DNA from 3 places in the Mesorhizobium sp. ESP6-5 genome. Region 3 is predicted to be linked to each of the others. Evidence: predicted binding sites of a transcription regulator. Region 3 holds the regulator's gene; each other region holds the start of a gene.
What was found. Region 3 encodes PhoB, which activates phosphate uptake and scavenging genes when phosphate is short. Its sites were predicted from a motif close to TGTCATNNANCTGTCAT; they were not measured.
Positions count from the first base shown of each region.

Region 1: the regulator PhoB is predicted to act here: its motif matches at 2,087-2,103, upstream of phnC (phosphonate ABC transporter ATP-binding protein).
Region 2: the regulator PhoB is predicted to act here: its motif matches at 3,517-3,533, upstream of LB524_RS06765 (ceramide glucosyltransferase).

Region 1 is NZ_JAIUGR010000010.1:186,290-191,948, forward strand. It holds gene phnL (phosphonate C-P lyase system protein PhnL) at 1-619, shown strand, start outside; gene LB524_RS18345 (DapH/DapD/GlmU-related protein) at 616-1,254, shown strand; gene LB524_RS18350 (DUF1868 domain-containing protein) at 1,341-2,051, shown strand; gene phnC (phosphonate ABC transporter ATP-binding protein) at 2,182-3,039, shown strand; gene phnD (phosphonate ABC transporter substrate-binding protein) at 3,151-4,059, shown strand; gene phnE (phosphonate ABC transporter, permease protein PhnE) at 4,119-5,075, shown strand; gene phnE (phosphonate ABC transporter, permease protein PhnE) at 5,079-5,659, shown strand, end outside.
Region 2 is NZ_JAIUGR010000003.1:449,396-455,054, forward strand. It holds gene LB524_RS06745 (aspartate aminotransferase family protein) at 1-822, shown strand, start outside; gene argF (ornithine carbamoyltransferase) at 839-1,750, shown strand; gene LB524_RS06755 (Hsp33 family molecular chaperone) at 1,915-2,946, shown strand; gene apaG (Co2+/Mg2+ efflux protein ApaG) at 3,021-3,413, opposite strand; gene LB524_RS06765 (ceramide glucosyltransferase) at 3,633-4,784, shown strand; gene LB524_RS06770 (O-succinylhomoserine sulfhydrylase) at 4,815-5,659, opposite strand, start outside.
Region 3 is NZ_JAIUGR010000006.1:237,679-243,337, reverse strand. It holds gene pstC (phosphate ABC transporter permease subunit PstC) at 1-919, shown strand, start outside; gene pstA (phosphate ABC transporter permease PstA) at 923-1,774, shown strand; gene pstB (phosphate ABC transporter ATP-binding protein PstB) at 1,771-2,574, shown strand; gene phoU (phosphate signaling complex protein PhoU) at 2,600-3,307, shown strand; gene phoB (phosphate regulon transcriptional regulator PhoB) at 3,327-4,016, shown strand; gene LB524_RS12215 (ROK family protein) at 4,019-5,254, opposite strand; gene xylF (D-xylose ABC transporter substrate-binding protein) at 5,520-5,659, shown strand, end outside.

The DNA.
Region 1 (5,659 bases), on a different contig from region 3:
CTCGTTCTCGATCAAGGCGGGCGAATGCACCGTGCTCGGTGGTCCGTCCGGCGCCGGCAAGAGTTCGATCCTGAAGATGCTCTACGGCAACTACGCCGTCGACGAAGGCCAGATCATCGTCAGGCACGAGGACGGACTGATCGACCTCGCCCATGCCAGCCCGCGCACCGTGCTTGCCGTACGCCGGCAAACGATCGGCTATGTCAGCCAGTTCCTGCGCACCGTGCCGCGCGTCTCGGCTCTCGACGTCGTCGCTGAGCCACTGGTTGAACGCGGTGAGGAGCGCGAGGCAGCCCGAGCCAAGGCACGCGCGTTGCTGGCCCAGCTCAACCTGCCGGAAAAACTCTGGATGCTGCCACCGGCAACCTTCTCGGGCGGCGAGCAGCAGCGTGTCAACATCGCGCGAGGCTTCATCACCGAGCACCCCATCCTGCTGCTCGACGAGCCGACCGCATCGCTCGACGCGACGAACCGCGACGTGGTGATCGAACTCATCGCCGCCAAAAAGGCGGCGGGCGTCGCCCTGCTCGGCATCTTCCACGATCACGATGTGCGCGAGGCGGTGGCCGACCGCATCATCGACGTCACCGCCTTCGCTCCGGGAAAAATCGCCGCATGACCAGGAAGCTATCGGAGACGCCGCTGGTTCACCCGACGGCGGAGGTGCACAACTCGACACTCGGCCGCTGGACCGAGATCGCCGACCGCAGCCGGGTTTCGGAAAGCGAGATCGGCGACTATTCCTACATGATGCAGGACTGCGCGGTCTGGTGCGCGACGATCGGCAAATTTGCCAACATCGCCGCCAGCGTGCGCCTCAACGCCACCAACCACCCGACCTGGCGGCCGACGCTGCACCACTTCACCTACCGCGCCTCCGACTATTGGGGCGACGCCGAGCATGAGAGCGAATTCTTCGCCGAGCGCCGCGCCAAGCGCGTCATCATCGGCCACGACACCTGGCTCGGCCACGGCTCGACCGTCCTGCCCGGCGTCACCGTCGGCGACGGCGCCGCCGTTGGCGCCGGCGCGGTCGTCTCGAAGGACGTCGCGCCCTACACGATCGTCGCCGGCGTACCGGCAAAACCGATCCGCGAGCGCTTCGACCGCCGCACCGCCGAGCGCTACCAGGCGCTTGCCTGGTGGGATTGGGATCACGCGAGGCTGCGCGCCGCGCTCGATGATTTTCGGGAGCTGACGGCCGAAGCGTTTTTGGAGAAACACGAAGAACGGGCATCGGGCAAAGAGGCATAGCCCTCACATCATCGTCATATCGCTGGCTTGTTCATACCCTTGACACAGGACTCGGACAGGACGCGATCTCCTTGAAGGAGATCGCCATGCTCGACACTGTCAGACCCTCGCTCGCCGGATTCTTTGCCGGCTCCAATCCGGCGTCGCCGGCGCATCTCGGCACGCGCTACGACGCGTCAGGCAACTTCCTCCTCGAGCCGGGCAACACCGTCGTCAGCCATCTGGTCAGCGGCTCGCCTTCGGAAGCGGTGGTGTTGGCCGTCCGCGAGAAGATGCTGGCAATGCCTGATGCCGACCGCCTCGCCTTCACGCCCGTTTCCAGCCTGCACATGACCCTTTTCCAGGGCATAATCGAATATCGCCGTCGCCTGCCCTTCTGGCCGCGGGACGTGCCGCTCGACACCAGCATCGACGCCATGACCCGCCTCTATCTGGAGCGCCTGAAGGGGTTCCAGGGCTTCGGCCCTTTCAACATCAAGGTGGCCGAGGTCCTGCCGACCGGCCTCACCGTTGCCGGCGCGACCGACGAGGATGCGCGCATCATGCGTGCATGGCGCGATGCGCTCGCGGTGCCGTTCGGCTACCGGCATCCCGATCACGACACCTACGTCTTCCACATCACCTTCGCCTATCAGATCCAGCGCTTTGATGATGATAGGGCCGCCGCGTGGCAGGCGCTGTTTGACGATTGCCTGGCACTTTTCGCGCGCCAGGCGCCGGTGATCGAGATCAAGGCTCCCGCCTTCTGCGCATTCCGCGACATGAAGCATTTCGAGGAATTGCTGGTGCTCGGCTGATCGCCCGCAAGGCGCCAGTCGCCGCGCCTGTGGAGCGTAACAAAACTGACATCATCGCGACACGGCAGGTTCATGTGGTTGCGTTAGGCGAGTGCCTGACGATCAATATGGACCGGACTGGAACCAGCCCATGTCAGCAAACTCTGCCACGCTCGAAATCCGCGGCGTCAGCCGACGATTTGGCAAGAACACCGCCGTCAGCGACGTCAACATCTCGATCCCGCAAGGGCAGATGGTCGGCGTCATCGGTCGTTCGGGCGCCGGCAAATCCACTCTTCTTCGCATGATCAACCGTCTTGTCGACCCCAGCCAGGGGTCGATTTTTTTTGACGGCGCCGAGGTCTCCCGGCTGCGCGGCTCGCCGCTGCGGCGCTGGCAGCGCGACTGCGCCATGATCTTCCAGCAGTTCAACCTGGTGCCGCGCCTCGACGTGCTGACCAACGTGCTGCTCGGCAAATTGAACCACCGTTCGACCCTGTCCAATCTTCTGGGCATGTTTTCGCGCGCCGAGTGCGCGGAGGCGGTCGCCGCGCTCGAGCGGCTCGACATCGCCCGCACCGCACTTCAGCCCGCCGGCACGCTGTCGGGCGGCCAGCAGCAGCGCGTCGCCATCGCCCGCGCCATGATGCAGCAGCCCAGGGTGATCCTCGCCGACGAGCCGATCGCCTCGCTCGACCCGCTCAACGCCAAGGTGGTGATGGATTCTCTGCAGGACATCAATCTGCGCGAAGGCATCACCGTTGTCACCAATCTGCATACGCTCGATACCGCCCGCACCTATTGCAACCGCATCATCGGCATGGCCGCCGGCAAGGTCGTCTTCGACGGGCCGCCCGAAGAGCTCGACCGCCAAGCCGTGCGTCTTGTCTATGGCGCCGATAGCAATGGCGGCGAGATATCGGAGGTCATCACCTCCACCAGTGTTGCCTTCAAGCAGAAGATCGCCGCATCCGCCGGACCGCTCGAGCCCGCATTCCCGGGATACTGAGCCCAGTAAGGGCCAATAGCGAGCAGCCTGGATCGTCCGTCCGCGTCAAGGGCACTTGTCAAGATCAAGAACGCTGCCGGCGCGGGGCCGGAACTTACAGGAGAGATATCAATGTTCAGGAAGATGGTTTTCGGTGCCGTTTCGGTGCTCGCCATGGCCACCAGCATGGCCCATGCCGCCGACATGAAGGAATTTCGCGTCGGCATTCTCGGCGGTGAAAACGAAACCGACCGGCTGCGCAACTACCAGTGCCTGGCCGATCACCTGAAGGCAGAGTTTGGCTTCGAGAAGGTTTCGCTGTTCCCCGCCGCTGACTATGACGGCGTCATCCAGGGCCTGCTCGGCGGCACGCTCGACTTCGCCGAACTCGGCGCTTCCGGCTACGCCAGCGTCTATCTCAAGGATCCGAAGGCGGTTACCCCGATCCTCACCACCAAGCAGACCGACGGCTCCACCGGCTACTATTCGATCGGGCTGGCGCTGAAGACGTCGGGGATCACCGACATCAAGTCGGCCAAGGGCAAGAAGCTCGGCTATGCCGATCCGGATTCGACCTCCGGCTATCTGATCCCGCTGACCCAGATTCCGAAGACCACCGGCGCCTCGAACGAGACCTACTTCGCGTCGACCCAGTTCAATGGCGGCCACGAAAACAACGTTCTGGCCGTGCGTGACGGTAAGGTAGATGTCGCGGTCGACGATTCCTCGGGCATCGGCGACTTCAAGAACGGCTACACCTCCGGCACCTTCCACAAGGAAGTCGCCAAGGGCGCCGTCGACCCTAACGACTTCGTCGAAGTCTGGCGCTCGGGCCTGATCCCGAACGGCCCGCTTGTCGTGCGCACCGCGATCGGCGATGACATGACCGCCAAGCTGGCGGCCTTCTTCACCGACCTGCCCAAGAAGGACAAGGCTTGCTTCGAAGGCGTCGAAGGCGGCGATTTCACCGGCTACGTTCCGGTGAAGCCGGACTTCTACAGCGTCATCGTCGAAGCCCGTAAGGCAGCCATCGGCGGCTAACGGCGAAATTGCAAAAGGGCGGTACCTCATCAAGTACCGCCCTTTTTGCATCTCCGATCATGACCCTTTCCGTGACAGCCCCCTCCAGTGCCACCCACGAGATGGCCCATGCCTGGCGACGCCAGACGTCGCTGCGCCGGTTGTATACCGTGCTGGGCGTCGGCCTGCTGCTTGCCGCGATACTTTCCAGCATGTGGTTCGCCGACGAAGCCAATGCCGGGCACTTCTTCGACCGGCTGCCGCATATTCTGGATTTCCTGAGCTGGCTGGTGCCCAAGGACTGGAACGACGTCTGGCGGGCGCTGTTCGACATTGCCTCGCCGCATGATACCGGCACCCAGGAATTCAACTTCCCGCTCGGCCGCGTCTACGTCTGGGGCGGTTTCTACATCCCCGAATATTTCGAGCTGATGCTGACCACCGTGAACGTGGCGCTGGTCTCGACCTTCATCGGCTTTGTCTTCGCGGTGCCCTTTTCCTTCATCGCGGCGCGCAACCTGACGCCTCATCCGGCACTGAGGCTAGTGGTCAAGCGCTTCATGGAATTGCTGCGCGCCTTTCCCGAAATCGTCATCGCCGGCCTGTTCGCGGCCATCGTCTCAACCGGTCCAATCGCCGCCATCATCGCCATCGGCCTGCATTCGATCGGCGCACTCGGCAAGCTGTTCTACGAGATCAACGAAAACATCGACATGCGGGCCGAGGAAGGCCTGCGCGCGGTCGGCGCCAACTGGTTCGAGCGGGTTCGCTTTGCCGGCCTGCCGCAGGTGTTGCCCAACTTCATGTCGTACACGCTGCTGCGCGTGGAGATCAACGTCCGCGTCTCGACCATCATCGGCGCCGTTGGCGGCGGCGGCATCGGCGAAGAGCTGAAGCTCTCGATCTCGCGCGGCTTCGGCGCCAAGACGCTGGCACTGGTGCTGCTCCTGTTCACCACCATCTTCATCATCGACCAGTTTTCCGCCTGGCTTCGTCGCAAGCTGGTCGGCGAACAAGCCTTTCTGATGGGGACGTAAATCATGGCGACCATGACCGCCGAGGAGATGCTGTCGATCGAGGCGCGCCACCCGCAGGTGTTCCGGCGCCCGGCATACAAGCGCTTCGGTCCGCTCCTGCTGTTCGTCGGCACTCTCCTCTATCTGATCTATGCCTTGTGGTTCTTCAGCCTGCCGCAGGTGCTGCGGGAATCGCACTGGGAGCGCCTGCCGCTCTTCTTGACACAATGGATCAGCTACGATCTCCAGCCGGAATTCCGTCTCGACCAGCCGGAGATCACGCCCAAATACCCGCGCTTTTCCGCGCTGGGCGACAACCCGAATCCCGACTGGGTGGTCAGGAATCCGGACGGCACCTTCACCGTGCTGATCGACGGGCCGGCAAAATCCGTCACCTTCGACAAGACGCAGGCGACGATCGTCACCAACGGCCAGACCGTGCCTGTTTCGCTGACCAGCGGCAAGCCGGTGGTCACGGGTGCCGTACCGGACTGGATCACCGCCCATGACGACGAGGTGGTGGCCAAGATGGGCTTCGTCGGCGAGGTGCGCGTCACTGTCGACCGCGTCAAGGTGCGCAAGCGCTTCCTCGGCTGGGCGAACTT
Region 2 (5,659 bases), on a different contig from region 3:
GAGGGCGCCTTCCATGGCCGCACGCTGGCGACCATCGCGGCAGGCGGCCAGTACAAATATCTCGAAGGCTTCGGACCCAAGGTCGAAGGCTTCGACCAGGTTGGCTTCGACGACATCGACGCCGCCGAGAAGGCGATCACGCCCGAGACCGCCGCGATCCTGATCGAGCCGGTGCAAGGCGAGGGCGGTATCCGCCCAGTACCGACACAGTCGCTCAAGCGGCTGCGGCAGCTCTGCGAACAGCACGGCCTGTTGTTGATATACGACGAGGTCCAGTGCGGCATTGGCCGTACCGGCAAGCTGTTCGCGCATGAGTGGTCCGCGGTGACGCCCGACATCATGGCAATCGCCAAGGGCATTGGCGGCGGCTTCCCGATGGGCGCCTGCCTTGCCACCGACGGGGCGGCCGTCGGCATGACCGCCGGCGTGCACGGCACCACATTCGGCGGCAATCCGCTGGCAATGGCGGTCGGCAACGCCGTGCTTGACGTCGTTCTGGAAGACGGCTTCCTGGAGGATGTCCAGCGCAAGGCGCTGCTGATGAAGCAGGGGCTAGCCTCGATAGCCGACGAATTCCCCGAAATTGTAGAGGATATCAGGGGCACCGGGCTGATGCTCGGCCTCAAATGCGCGATGCCCAACGGCAAGGTGAACATGGCGCTGCGCGACCAGCATTTGCTGGCGGTTCCGGCCGGCGACAACGTCATTCGCCTGCTGCCACCGCTCACCGTCACCGACGCCGAGATTCACGAAGCGCTCAACCGCATCCGCGCCGGCGCCAAGGGCCTGTCGGAGGCGATCGCCTCCGCCGCCGCGAAGTAATCCGGAACCATTCCTGATGTCAGTTCGCCATTTCACCGATCTTTCCACCGTTTCCGAAGGCGATTTGCGCTTCATGCTGGATGATGCGGTGACGCGAAAGGCGCGTCTCAAGGCCGGCGAGCGGAGCAAGCCGCTCGAAGGCAAGGTGCTGGCCATGATCTTCGACAAGCCGTCGACGCGCACGCGCGTTTCTTTCGACGTCGGCATGCGCCAGCTCGGCGGCGAGACCATCATGCTGACCGGCACCGAGATGCAGCTCGGCCGCTCCGAGACAATCGCCGACACCGCCAAGGTGCTGTCGCGCTACGTCGATGCGATCATGATCCGCACCACTTCGCATGAGCGGCTGCTGGAGCTGACCGAGAATGCCACCGTTCCGGTGATCAACGGGCTGACCGACGACACCCATCCCTGCCAGCTGATGGCCGACATCATGACCTTCGAGGAGCATCGCGGTCCGGTGGCCGGCAAGACGATTGCCTGGACCGGCGACGGCAACAATGTGCTGCACTCGCTGCTCGAGGCCTCGGCACGGTTCCGCTTCAATCTCAACGTCGCTGTGCCCGAAGGCAGCGAACCGGCGCAGAAGCATGTCGACTGGTCCAAGGCGCATGGCGGCAAGCTGCATTTCACCCGCTCGCCCGAGGAAGCCGTCGACCAGGCCGACTGCATCGTCACCGATTGCTGGGTGTCGATGGGGCAGGAACACCGTGCTCGCGGGCACAATGTCTTCTCGCCCTATCAGGTCAACGCGGCGCTGATGGCCAAGGCCAAGCCGGATGCATTGTTCATGCACTGCCTGCCGGCCCATCGCGGCGAGGAAGTGACCGACGAGGTCATCGACGGGCCGCATTCGGTGGTCTTCGACGAGGCCGAGAACCGGCTCCATGCCCAGAAGGCAGTGCTTGCCTGGTGCCTCGGTGCTTGAAGTGTCTTGGTGCTTGAAGTGTCTTGGGGCTTGAAGTGTCTTGGGCGCCCGAAATGCCCAGGCGCCTGAAATGCCCAGGCGCTTGATCTGCGGCGGCGCGATGCCTATCTGCGCCGCATCACGCAAATCAAGCGCGTTTGGACGCATGTGCCCACCAGGGCCGCATGGCCGCGCCCTGGAGCTTTGTCATGTTGGAAAGCCATCAAGTGACTGAACATCACCCCAAACTCGGCGAGTTCGGCTACGCCGGCGACGATCACGTCGTTCCCTTCGAGGTCGGTCCGCTCGACGTGCGCGGCCGCACGGTCCAGCTTGGGCCGATGCTCGACGCCATCCTTGGCCGCCACGATTATCCCGAGCCGGTCGCCCGCCTGCTAGCGGAAGCCTGTGTGCTGACCGTTCTGCTCGGCACCTCGCTCAAATTCGAAGGCAAGTTCATCCTGCAAACCCGTACCGACGGGCCTGTCGACATGCTGGTCGCGGACTTCTCCACGCCCTCGGCACTGCGTGCCTATGCACGCTTCGATGCGGATCGGCTCGAAGCACTGGTCGCGGCAGGCGAGACGTCCCAGCAGACGCTGCTTGGCAGCGGCGTGCTGGCGCTGACCATCGACCAGGGCGCCCATACTCAGCGCTACCAAGGCATCGTCCAGCTCGACGGCGAAACGCTGGAAGACGCGGCGCGCACCTATTTCCGTCAGTCGGAACAGATCCCGACCGACATCAGGCTCTCGGTCGCCAAGCTGCTGACGCCCGGGATCGGCGGCGCGCGCGAGCAATGGCGCGCCGGCGGCATCCTGGCGCAGTTCCTGCCGCAATCGCCCGAGCGCATGCGCATTCCGGACCTGCCGGGTGGGGACGGCGATCCGCGCGAGGAAGTCCACGATCCGGCCGATAATTCCTGGCAGGAACTCCTGGCCTTGCTCGGCACCATCGAGCCGACCGAATTGATCGACCCGACCATCGGCGCCGAGCGGCTGCTGTATCGTCTGTTCCATGAGCATGGCGTGCGCGTCTTCGGCGGCGTTCCCGTGGCCGATCAGTGCTCATGCTCCCGCGACAAGATCCGTGGCATCCTCGAAGGCTTCTCCGCGCAGGAGATCAAGGACAGCACCGAGGATGGCGGCATCCATGTCGCCTGCGAATTCTGCTCGACGCAGTACGACTTCGATCCAGCCGAGTTTGCGGCTCAGTAAAGCCTTTCCTTCTCTCCGTTCTGCGGGGAGAAGGTGCCCGAAGGGCGGATGAGGGGCGACGCGACCGTCGGCCCTCAGTTCACCGTGCGCCTTGTCCCCGGCAGATCGAGCGAGAAGGCCGGGATGGCGATGTCGAACGTCTCGCCGCGCTTGTTGCGCATCGTGTAGCGTCCGACCATGATCCCGGAGGGTGTCGAGAGCGGGCAGCCGGACGTGTACTGATAGCTGTCGCCGGGATTGAGTTCCGGCTGGTCGCCGACAACGCCCGGCCCGCGGACCTCCTCGACCCGGCCGGCACCATCGGTGATGTGCCAATAGCGCGACAGAAGCTGCACGAACTCGTCAGACTGGTTGTCGATCGTTATCTGATAGCCCCAGACGTAGCGGTTCTCCTGGGGATCTGAACGATCCTCCAGATAGAACGGCCTGACCTGCACTTCGATGTTGCGCGTCACGGCGCGGTACATGAGCGGCTCCAAAACAATCCGACGACTTTCGACGCTCGCGGTGAGCAGGTCAACGTGCGCGTCTTGTCGCGCCTGGGATTGAAACGCAGGTGCCGGCAAAGAATGTCATTTAAGTGACACACGACAATGGTGGTGTGCGCGAACCGGGCGACTCGGCCCTCTGTCGAACTGTTGAAAACGGCCGCGACGCGGGCCGACTTCCGGAGTGACCAGATCTCGATGGAACTCACTCTCATATCCGCCTCGCTTTCGGCCGCACTCATCCTCTCGAACGCTGCCAGCATCCTGCTTGCCGCTTCACAGCTGAAACGGCGCACCACGATTGCCCCGCCGGCGGGCAGATCGCCGGCGGTGTCGATTGTCGTCCCGTCGCGCGGCGTCGAGCCATTCACACATGAGACGCTGGAACGCGCCTTCGCGCTCGACTGGCCACGCTACGAACTGATCTTCTGCGTCGCCCATGCCGACGACCCGGTGGTCAAACTGATAAACAGGGCGATTGCCCGGTTTCCGCAGGTGCCGGCCCGGCTGTTGATCGGCGACGACCGTGTCAGTGCCAATCCAAAGCTCAACAACTGCGTCAAAGGCTGGGAAGCGGCGCGCCACGACTGGGTCATTCTTGCCGATTCCAACGTTCTGATGCCGAGGGACTATGTCGAGCACATGATGGCGGCGTGGCAGCACGGTACCGGCCTTATCTGCTCGACGCCGATCGGCTCCAGGCCAGATGGTTTCTGGGCCGACGTCGAATGCGCCTTCCTCAACACATTGCAGGCCCGCTGGCAGTATGCCGGCGCGGCGCTCGGCCTCGGCTTCGCGCAGGGCAAGAGCATGCTGTGGAACAAGCCGATGCTGGACGCCAATGGCGGCATACGCGCGCTGGCCGCCGAGATCGCCGAGGACGCCGCCGCAACCAAGCTGGTGAACGGCCTCGGCCTGCGTGTCAACCTCGTTGCCGCCCCCTTCGAGCAGCCGCTCGGCCAGCGCACGTTTGGCGAGATCTGGTCGCGCCAGGCCCGCTGGGCGCGCCTGCGCCGCGTCACTTTCCCGCTATTCTTCGCGCCCGAGATCCTGACTGGTGCGGCGGTCCCGCTGGTTCTTGCGCTGATTGCCGCGGCGAGCGCCGGCATTAGTCTCTGGGCGACCGCGATTGCCGTGCTGGCGGCGTTCTATCTTCCGGAATGCGCTCTGGCCCTGGCCAAGGGTTGGCACGTCTCGACGCGCATGATCGCGGCGACGGTCGCGCGGGACGTCATGCTCCCGGCCATCTGGGCGCGCGGCTGGCTCGGCGGCGCCGTCGACTGGCGCGGCAACGCCATGACCATCCGCACCAAGACGGCGGAACTGGAGGAGACGCCGTCGAGCGCTTGATCGCTGCTGACGACGCTGCCTGGACGAAACCTATTTGGCGGCCTTCAAGGCTTGCGCGATATCTTCCAGCAGGTCGTCCGTATCCTCCAGGCCGACCGACAGCCTGAGCGTACCGGGCCCGATGCCGAGTTCGGCGCGGGCCTCGTCGCTGAGGTTCTTGTGGGTGGTCGTCGCCGGATGGGTGATCAGGCTCTTGGCATCGCCCAGATTGTTCGAGATCAGCACGATGTCGAGGGCGTTCTGCAGGGCGAAGGCCGCCGGCTTGCCGCCCTTGACGTCGAGGCAGATCAGCGTCGAGCCACCCGACATCTGCTTCTTGACGATATCGGCCTGCGGGTGGTCGGCGCGGCCGGGATAGATGACGCGGGCGATCTGCGGCTGCCCGGCCAGGAAGTCGGCGATCCTGCCGGCGCTCTCGGTCTGCTGGCGCACGCGCAGCGGCAAGGTTTCCAGGCCCTTCAGCAGCGTCCAGGCGTTGAACGGCGACAGGCTGGGACCGGTGTGGCGGAAATAGTCGTGCAGGTTCTCGTCAATCCACTTCTTGTCCGACAGGATGACGCCGCCCAGGCAGCGGCCCTGGCCGTCAATGTGCTTCGTGGCCGAGTAGACGACGATGTGCGCACCAAGCTGCAACGGCTTCTGTTGCAGCGGCGTGGCAAAGACATTGTCGACGACCAGCCGCGCGCCGATCGAATTGGCAAGCGAGGCGACGGCGGCGATGTCGACGACCTCGAGCGTCGGGTTGGTCGGGCTTTCCAGGAAAAACAGCTTGGTGTTCGGCCTGACCGCCTTTTCCCAATTGGCGATCTCGGTGCCGTCGACCAAGGTCGCCTCGATGCCATAGCGCGGCGCCAGCGTCTCGACCACCCAGCGGC
Region 3 (5,659 bases):
CGCGTTGACCGATTCGATCTTCCATGGGCTGACCCGCGCCGCCGCCATTCTCGTGCTGGTGCTGCTCGGGGGCGTCGCCATCTCGCTGTTCGCCGGTTCCTGGCAGGCACTGTCGACCTTCGGCTTCTCCTTTCTGACCACCGAGAGCTGGAATCCCGTCACCGAGAAATTCGGCGCCTTGGCACCCATCTATGGCACCATCATCACTTCGGCCATCGCCATCCTGATCGCTGTGCCGCTCGGTATCGGCATCGCCATTTTTCTCACCGAGCTTTGCCCGCGTCCGCTCCGGCGCCCGATCGGCATGGCCGTGGAACTGCTGGCCGGCATCCCCTCGATCATCTACGGTATCTGGGGCCTGTTCGTGCTGGCACCGTTCCTGCAGACGACAGTGCAACCTTTCATCATCAACGTGTTCCACGGCATTCCCGGCCTTAACAGCCTGTTCGCCGGGCCTCCTTATGGCATCGGCCTGCTGACCTCGGCGATGATCCTGGCCATCATGATCCTGCCTTTCATCACCTCGATCACCAAGGATGTGTTCGACACGGTGCCGCCGGTGCTGAAGGAGTCCGCCTACGGCATTGGCTGCACGACCTGGGAGGTAACACGCCGGGTCGTCGTCCCCTACACCCGCATCGGCATCATGGGCGGCGTCATGCTTGCGCTCGGCCGTGCACTCGGTGAAACCATGGCGGTCACCTTCGTCATCGGCAACGCCCACCGGATCAGCGCCTCGCTGTTCGCGCCGGCAACGACGATCTCGGCAACCATCGCCAACGAATTCACCGAAGCCGTCGGCGATCTCTACACCTCCTCGTTGGTGGCGCTCGGTCTGATCCTGTTCGTCATCACCTTCCTCATCCTTGCCATCGCCCGCTACATGCTGATGCGCATCGATGCCCGTACCGGAGTCTGACCGATGTCGACAGCCGCATCGCTTCACCAGAGCCGCAAGCGCAAGAACGGCGTGATGATGACGCTCTGCGTCATCGCCGCCGGCATCGGCCTTGCTTGGCTGGCACTGATCCTCGGCGCGCTGCTCTATAAGGGCCTGTCGGGCGTTTCGCTCTCAGTGTTCACGGAAATGACCCCGCCGCCCGGTGATGCCGGTGGCCTGCTCAACGCCATCTACGGCAGCATCGTGATGACCATTATCGGCATCGTCGTCGGCACGCCGATCGGCGTGCTGGCCGGCACCTACATGGCCGAATATGGCCGCTTTTCGAAGCTCACCACCGTGGTGCGCTTTATCAACGACATCCTGCTGTCGGCGCCCTCAATCATCATCGGCCTGTTCGTCTACGAATTGATGGTGCGGCCGATGGGGCATTTCTCGGCCATCGCCGGTGCCGTGGCACTGGCCATCCTGGTCATTCCCGTCGTGGTGCGTACCACCGAGGACATGCTCAACCTTGTGCCGAACGCTTTGCGCGAGGCCGGCACGGCGATTGGCGCGCCGCGCTGGGTGGTGATCCGTTCGGTGGCCTACCGCGCGGCGATGTCCGGCATCGTCACCGGCATATTGTTGGCCATTGCCCGCATTTCCGGCGAGACGGCGCCGCTACTCTTCACAGCGCTCAACAACCAGTTCTGGTCGAGCAATCTCAATGCGCCGATGGCCAGCCTGCCGGTGACCATCTTCCAGTTCGCTCTCAGCCCTTACGAGGAGTGGCAGCAACTGGCGTGGACCGGCGCACTCATAATCACATTGACGGTTCTCGCGCTCAGCATCTTTGCGCGCAGCCTGACCGGACGCAGAGAGGACAAATGAGCCAGATGTTGTCTCCAGACATGACGATTGCGACAGAGGCAGCCGCCAAGGCGAAGATCGAGGTCAAGAACCTCAATTTCTACTACGGCCAGTCGAAGGCGCTGAAAGACATCACCTTGTCGCTGCCCGAGCGCAGCGTGACGGCCTTCATCGGACCGTCGGGTTGCGGAAAGTCGACGCTGCTGCGCGTCTTCAACCGCATCTACGAGCTCTACCCCAAGCAGACCGCCGAGGGTCAGGTGCTGCTCGACGGCCAGAACGTTCTCGACCGCTCGCAGGACCTCAACCTGTTGCGCACCAAGATCGGCATGGTGTTCCAGAAGCCGACGCCGTTCCCGATGTCGATCTATGAGAATATCGCCTTCGGCGTCAGGCTCTATGAGAAGATCGGCAAGGCCGAGATGGACGGCCGTGTCGAGCAGGCGTTGAAACGCGCCGCGCTGTGGAACGAGGTCAAGGACAAGCTCAATGCCAGCGGCCTCAGCCTGTCGGGCGGCCAGCAGCAGCGGCTTTGCATCGCCCGCACCGTGGCGGTCAAGCCGGAGGTCATCCTGCTCGACGAACCGGCCTCGGCGCTCGACCCATTGTCGACCGCCAAGATCGAGGAATTGATCGACGAGTTGCAGGCCGACTACACGATCGTCATCGTCACCCACAACATGCAGCAGGCCGCGCGCGTGTCGAAGCAGACGGCTTTCATGTATCTGGGCGAGCTGGTCGAATTCGACAAAACCGAGAAAATCTTCACGTCGCCTCGCGAGAAGCGCACGCAGGACTACATCACCGGCCGCTTCGGCTGATCTCACGCATACGAGGACCAGGATCATGGCCGAACACACAGTCGCAGCCTTCGACGAGGATCTCGGGCAGATCAGCAGGCTGATCAGCGACATGGGCGATCTCGCCGGCACGATGGTCGGCGGCGCCACCAAGGCGCTGCTGAATTCCGACAACGCGCTGGCACAGCGCGTGGTCTCCGACGACGCCATCATGGACGCGCGCCAGCGCGAACTCGATGATCGCGCCATCACCCTGATCGCCAAGCGCCAGCCGATGGCCGACGATCTGCGTCATGTCGTCGGCTCGATCCGCATGGCGGGCGATCTCGAACGCATCGGCGACCTTGCCAAGAACATCGCCAAGCGCGTCGGCTCGGTCGGCCTCACCGCCACGCCGCGCGACCTGTCGCATTCCATCGACTCCATGGCGCAGCTGGTGCTGATCCAGGTGCAGGGCGTCGTCGAGGAATATGCGGCCGGCGATGCCGCCGCCCTCGCCAAGCTCAGGAATGACGACGAACGCATCGACGTCAAATACACTTCGGTCTTCCGCGAACTCCTGACCTACATGATGGAGGATCCCCGCAACATCACGGCTTGCACGCATCTTTTGTTCTGCGCCAAGAATCTCGAACGCATCGGCGACCATGTGACCAACATCGCCGAGAATGCGTATTATGTGCTGACCGGCACGCAACTGCCCGCCAACCGTCCGAAGCAGGACGAGACGGCGATGTCGGTGCCGGCGGCTTGACGGCAGGGATGATCGATCGATGATCGCGCCACGCATCATGGTGGTGGAGGACGAGGAGCCGCTGGGCGTGCTCCTCCGCTACAATCTGGAGTCCGAGGGTTACCAGGTCGAGGTGGTGACACGCGGCGACGAAGCCGAGATACGCCTCCAGGAAAACGTGCCCGACCTGCTGGTGCTCGACTGGATGGTGCCGGCGGTTTCCGGCATCGAACTCTGTCGGCGCCTGCGCATGCGGCCCGAGACGGAGCGATTGCCGATCATCATGCTGACGGCGCGCGGCGAGGAGAGCGATCGCGTGCGCGGCCTCTCGACCGGCGCCGACGACTATCTGGTCAAGCCGTTCTCGACGCCGGAATTCATGGCCCGGGTCAAGGCGCTGCTGCGCCGCGCCAAACCGGAAGTGCTGTCCAGCGTGCTCAAGGTCGGCGACATCGTGCTCGACCGCGAATCGCACCGGGTCTATCGCAAGAAGAGCGAGATCCGGCTCGGACCGACCGAGTTCAGGCTGCTCGAATTCATGATGCGCCATCCCGGCCGCGTGTTCTCGCGCAGCCAGTTGCTCGACAATGTCTGGGGCGAGACGATCTACATCGACGAGCGCACCGTGGATGTGCATGTCGGCCGCCTGCGCAAGGCGGTCAACAATGGCCGCATGCCCGATGTGATACGCACCATCCGTGGCGCAGGCTACGCAATTCGCGAGGACTGAGATCAGGCCACGTTCTTGCCGGATCTCACCTGCACACCCGGCGCGAAGATCTCCTGGTCGACGAAGGTGAGCGCGCGCATGGCGCAGCCCTCGCGGATCAGCGGCAATTCGTTCGGCTCTGTATCGAAGGAAATCGACGTCGAATGCTGGCCGCCGGCGGTCTGGGCGATGGCCTCGCGCAGGGCCGGCTCGATCAGATCGAAGGCGGCGGCGCTGACGCCGACCATCGCAACCGGCGCCGGATCGATCAGCGCGAACAAGCTGCCAAGGCCATAGCCCAGCGCCTCGCCGGCCTTGCGATAGGCCTCGCGCTCCGGTCCGTCTCTTTCGCGCGCCGTGGCCGCCAATGCGCGCATGTCGGCGTCGCTGACGTCGACCGGTTTGGCGTCCTCACCCATCTGTCCTGCATTACGCCAGATGGCATAGTTGCCGGCATAGGCCTCGACGCAGCCGCGCCGCCCGCAGCGGCAGAGCGCGCCGCCGGGGCGATGGATCATGTGGCCGAACTCGCCGCCTGAGGAATGGGTGCCGGTGAACAGCTCGCCCTTCAGCACCAGGCCCATGCCGATGCCGTGCGAGAGCAGGATGGCGATGAAGTCGTCGCGGTAGCGCTCGGGGTCGCGCCAGCGCAGCGCCACAGCCATCATGTTGCAGTCGTTCTCCATGGTGGCGGGGATGCCGAATTCGGCTTCGAGTATATCGGCGAAGGCAATGTCCGTCTGCGGCGTGATCGGCGACCACAGCATGGCGCGCGCCTCGGTGTCGGTGATGCCCTGGATCGCCAGCGCGATGCGGGCAATGCTGGCGACATCGAGGTCGGGATCCTCGAGGCGGCGCCGGACGATGGCCACGCATTCGCCGATCAGCGCCTCGCGCGACATGGTCAGCGTGTCCAGCCGGCGCTGCTCCTCCGATATCACCTGGCCGGCGTAGTCGATGACGGCGACGGAGAGGAAATTCAGCGACAGCACCACGGTCATGACCGCCGCGGCCTCGGGGTTGAGACAAAGGCCCACCTGCGGCCGGCCGCGTTTCAGTGAGCCGGCCTCGTTCGGCTTGCCTTCGCTCAGGATACCTTCGCCGATCAGGTCGGCTGATATCGCCGATATGGTCGAGTGGCTCAGGGCGGTGGTGGCGGCGATCTCAGTGCGCGAGGGCTGGCCACCCCGGCGCACGGCTCCAATCACCATTGCGCGGTTGCGCCGGCGCAGATCGTCGTGGCGGATTCCGACCGACATGATTTCCCTCCCCGTCGCCGCGGTTCTTGACGCCCCTCGAACACCTCCGGCAACGGGTCGAATACTGGCAGAAGCGGCTGGGGCTGTCATTTATTTATTGCGGGGCTCGAAAAAAGGCTTCCGGCACCTCAAAATCCGTCAGAATCGATGTTGACAGTGTTCCGGCGATGGACCAGTGTTTTTTCGAGGCTCGAAAAAATTAGGGCCTTTGTGCCGGCCTTAGGGCCAGTTTGGTCGCGCCACACGCGGGCGCAGGGAGGATATCATGAAGAGATTCACAGTCGCCATTCTGGCGGGTGTCGCCATGTCGCTGACGCTGGCGTCGGTCGCGCAGGCGAAGGGCAAGGTTATCGGCGTGTCGTGGTCCAACTTCCAGGAGGAGCGCTGGAAGACCGACGAGGCCGC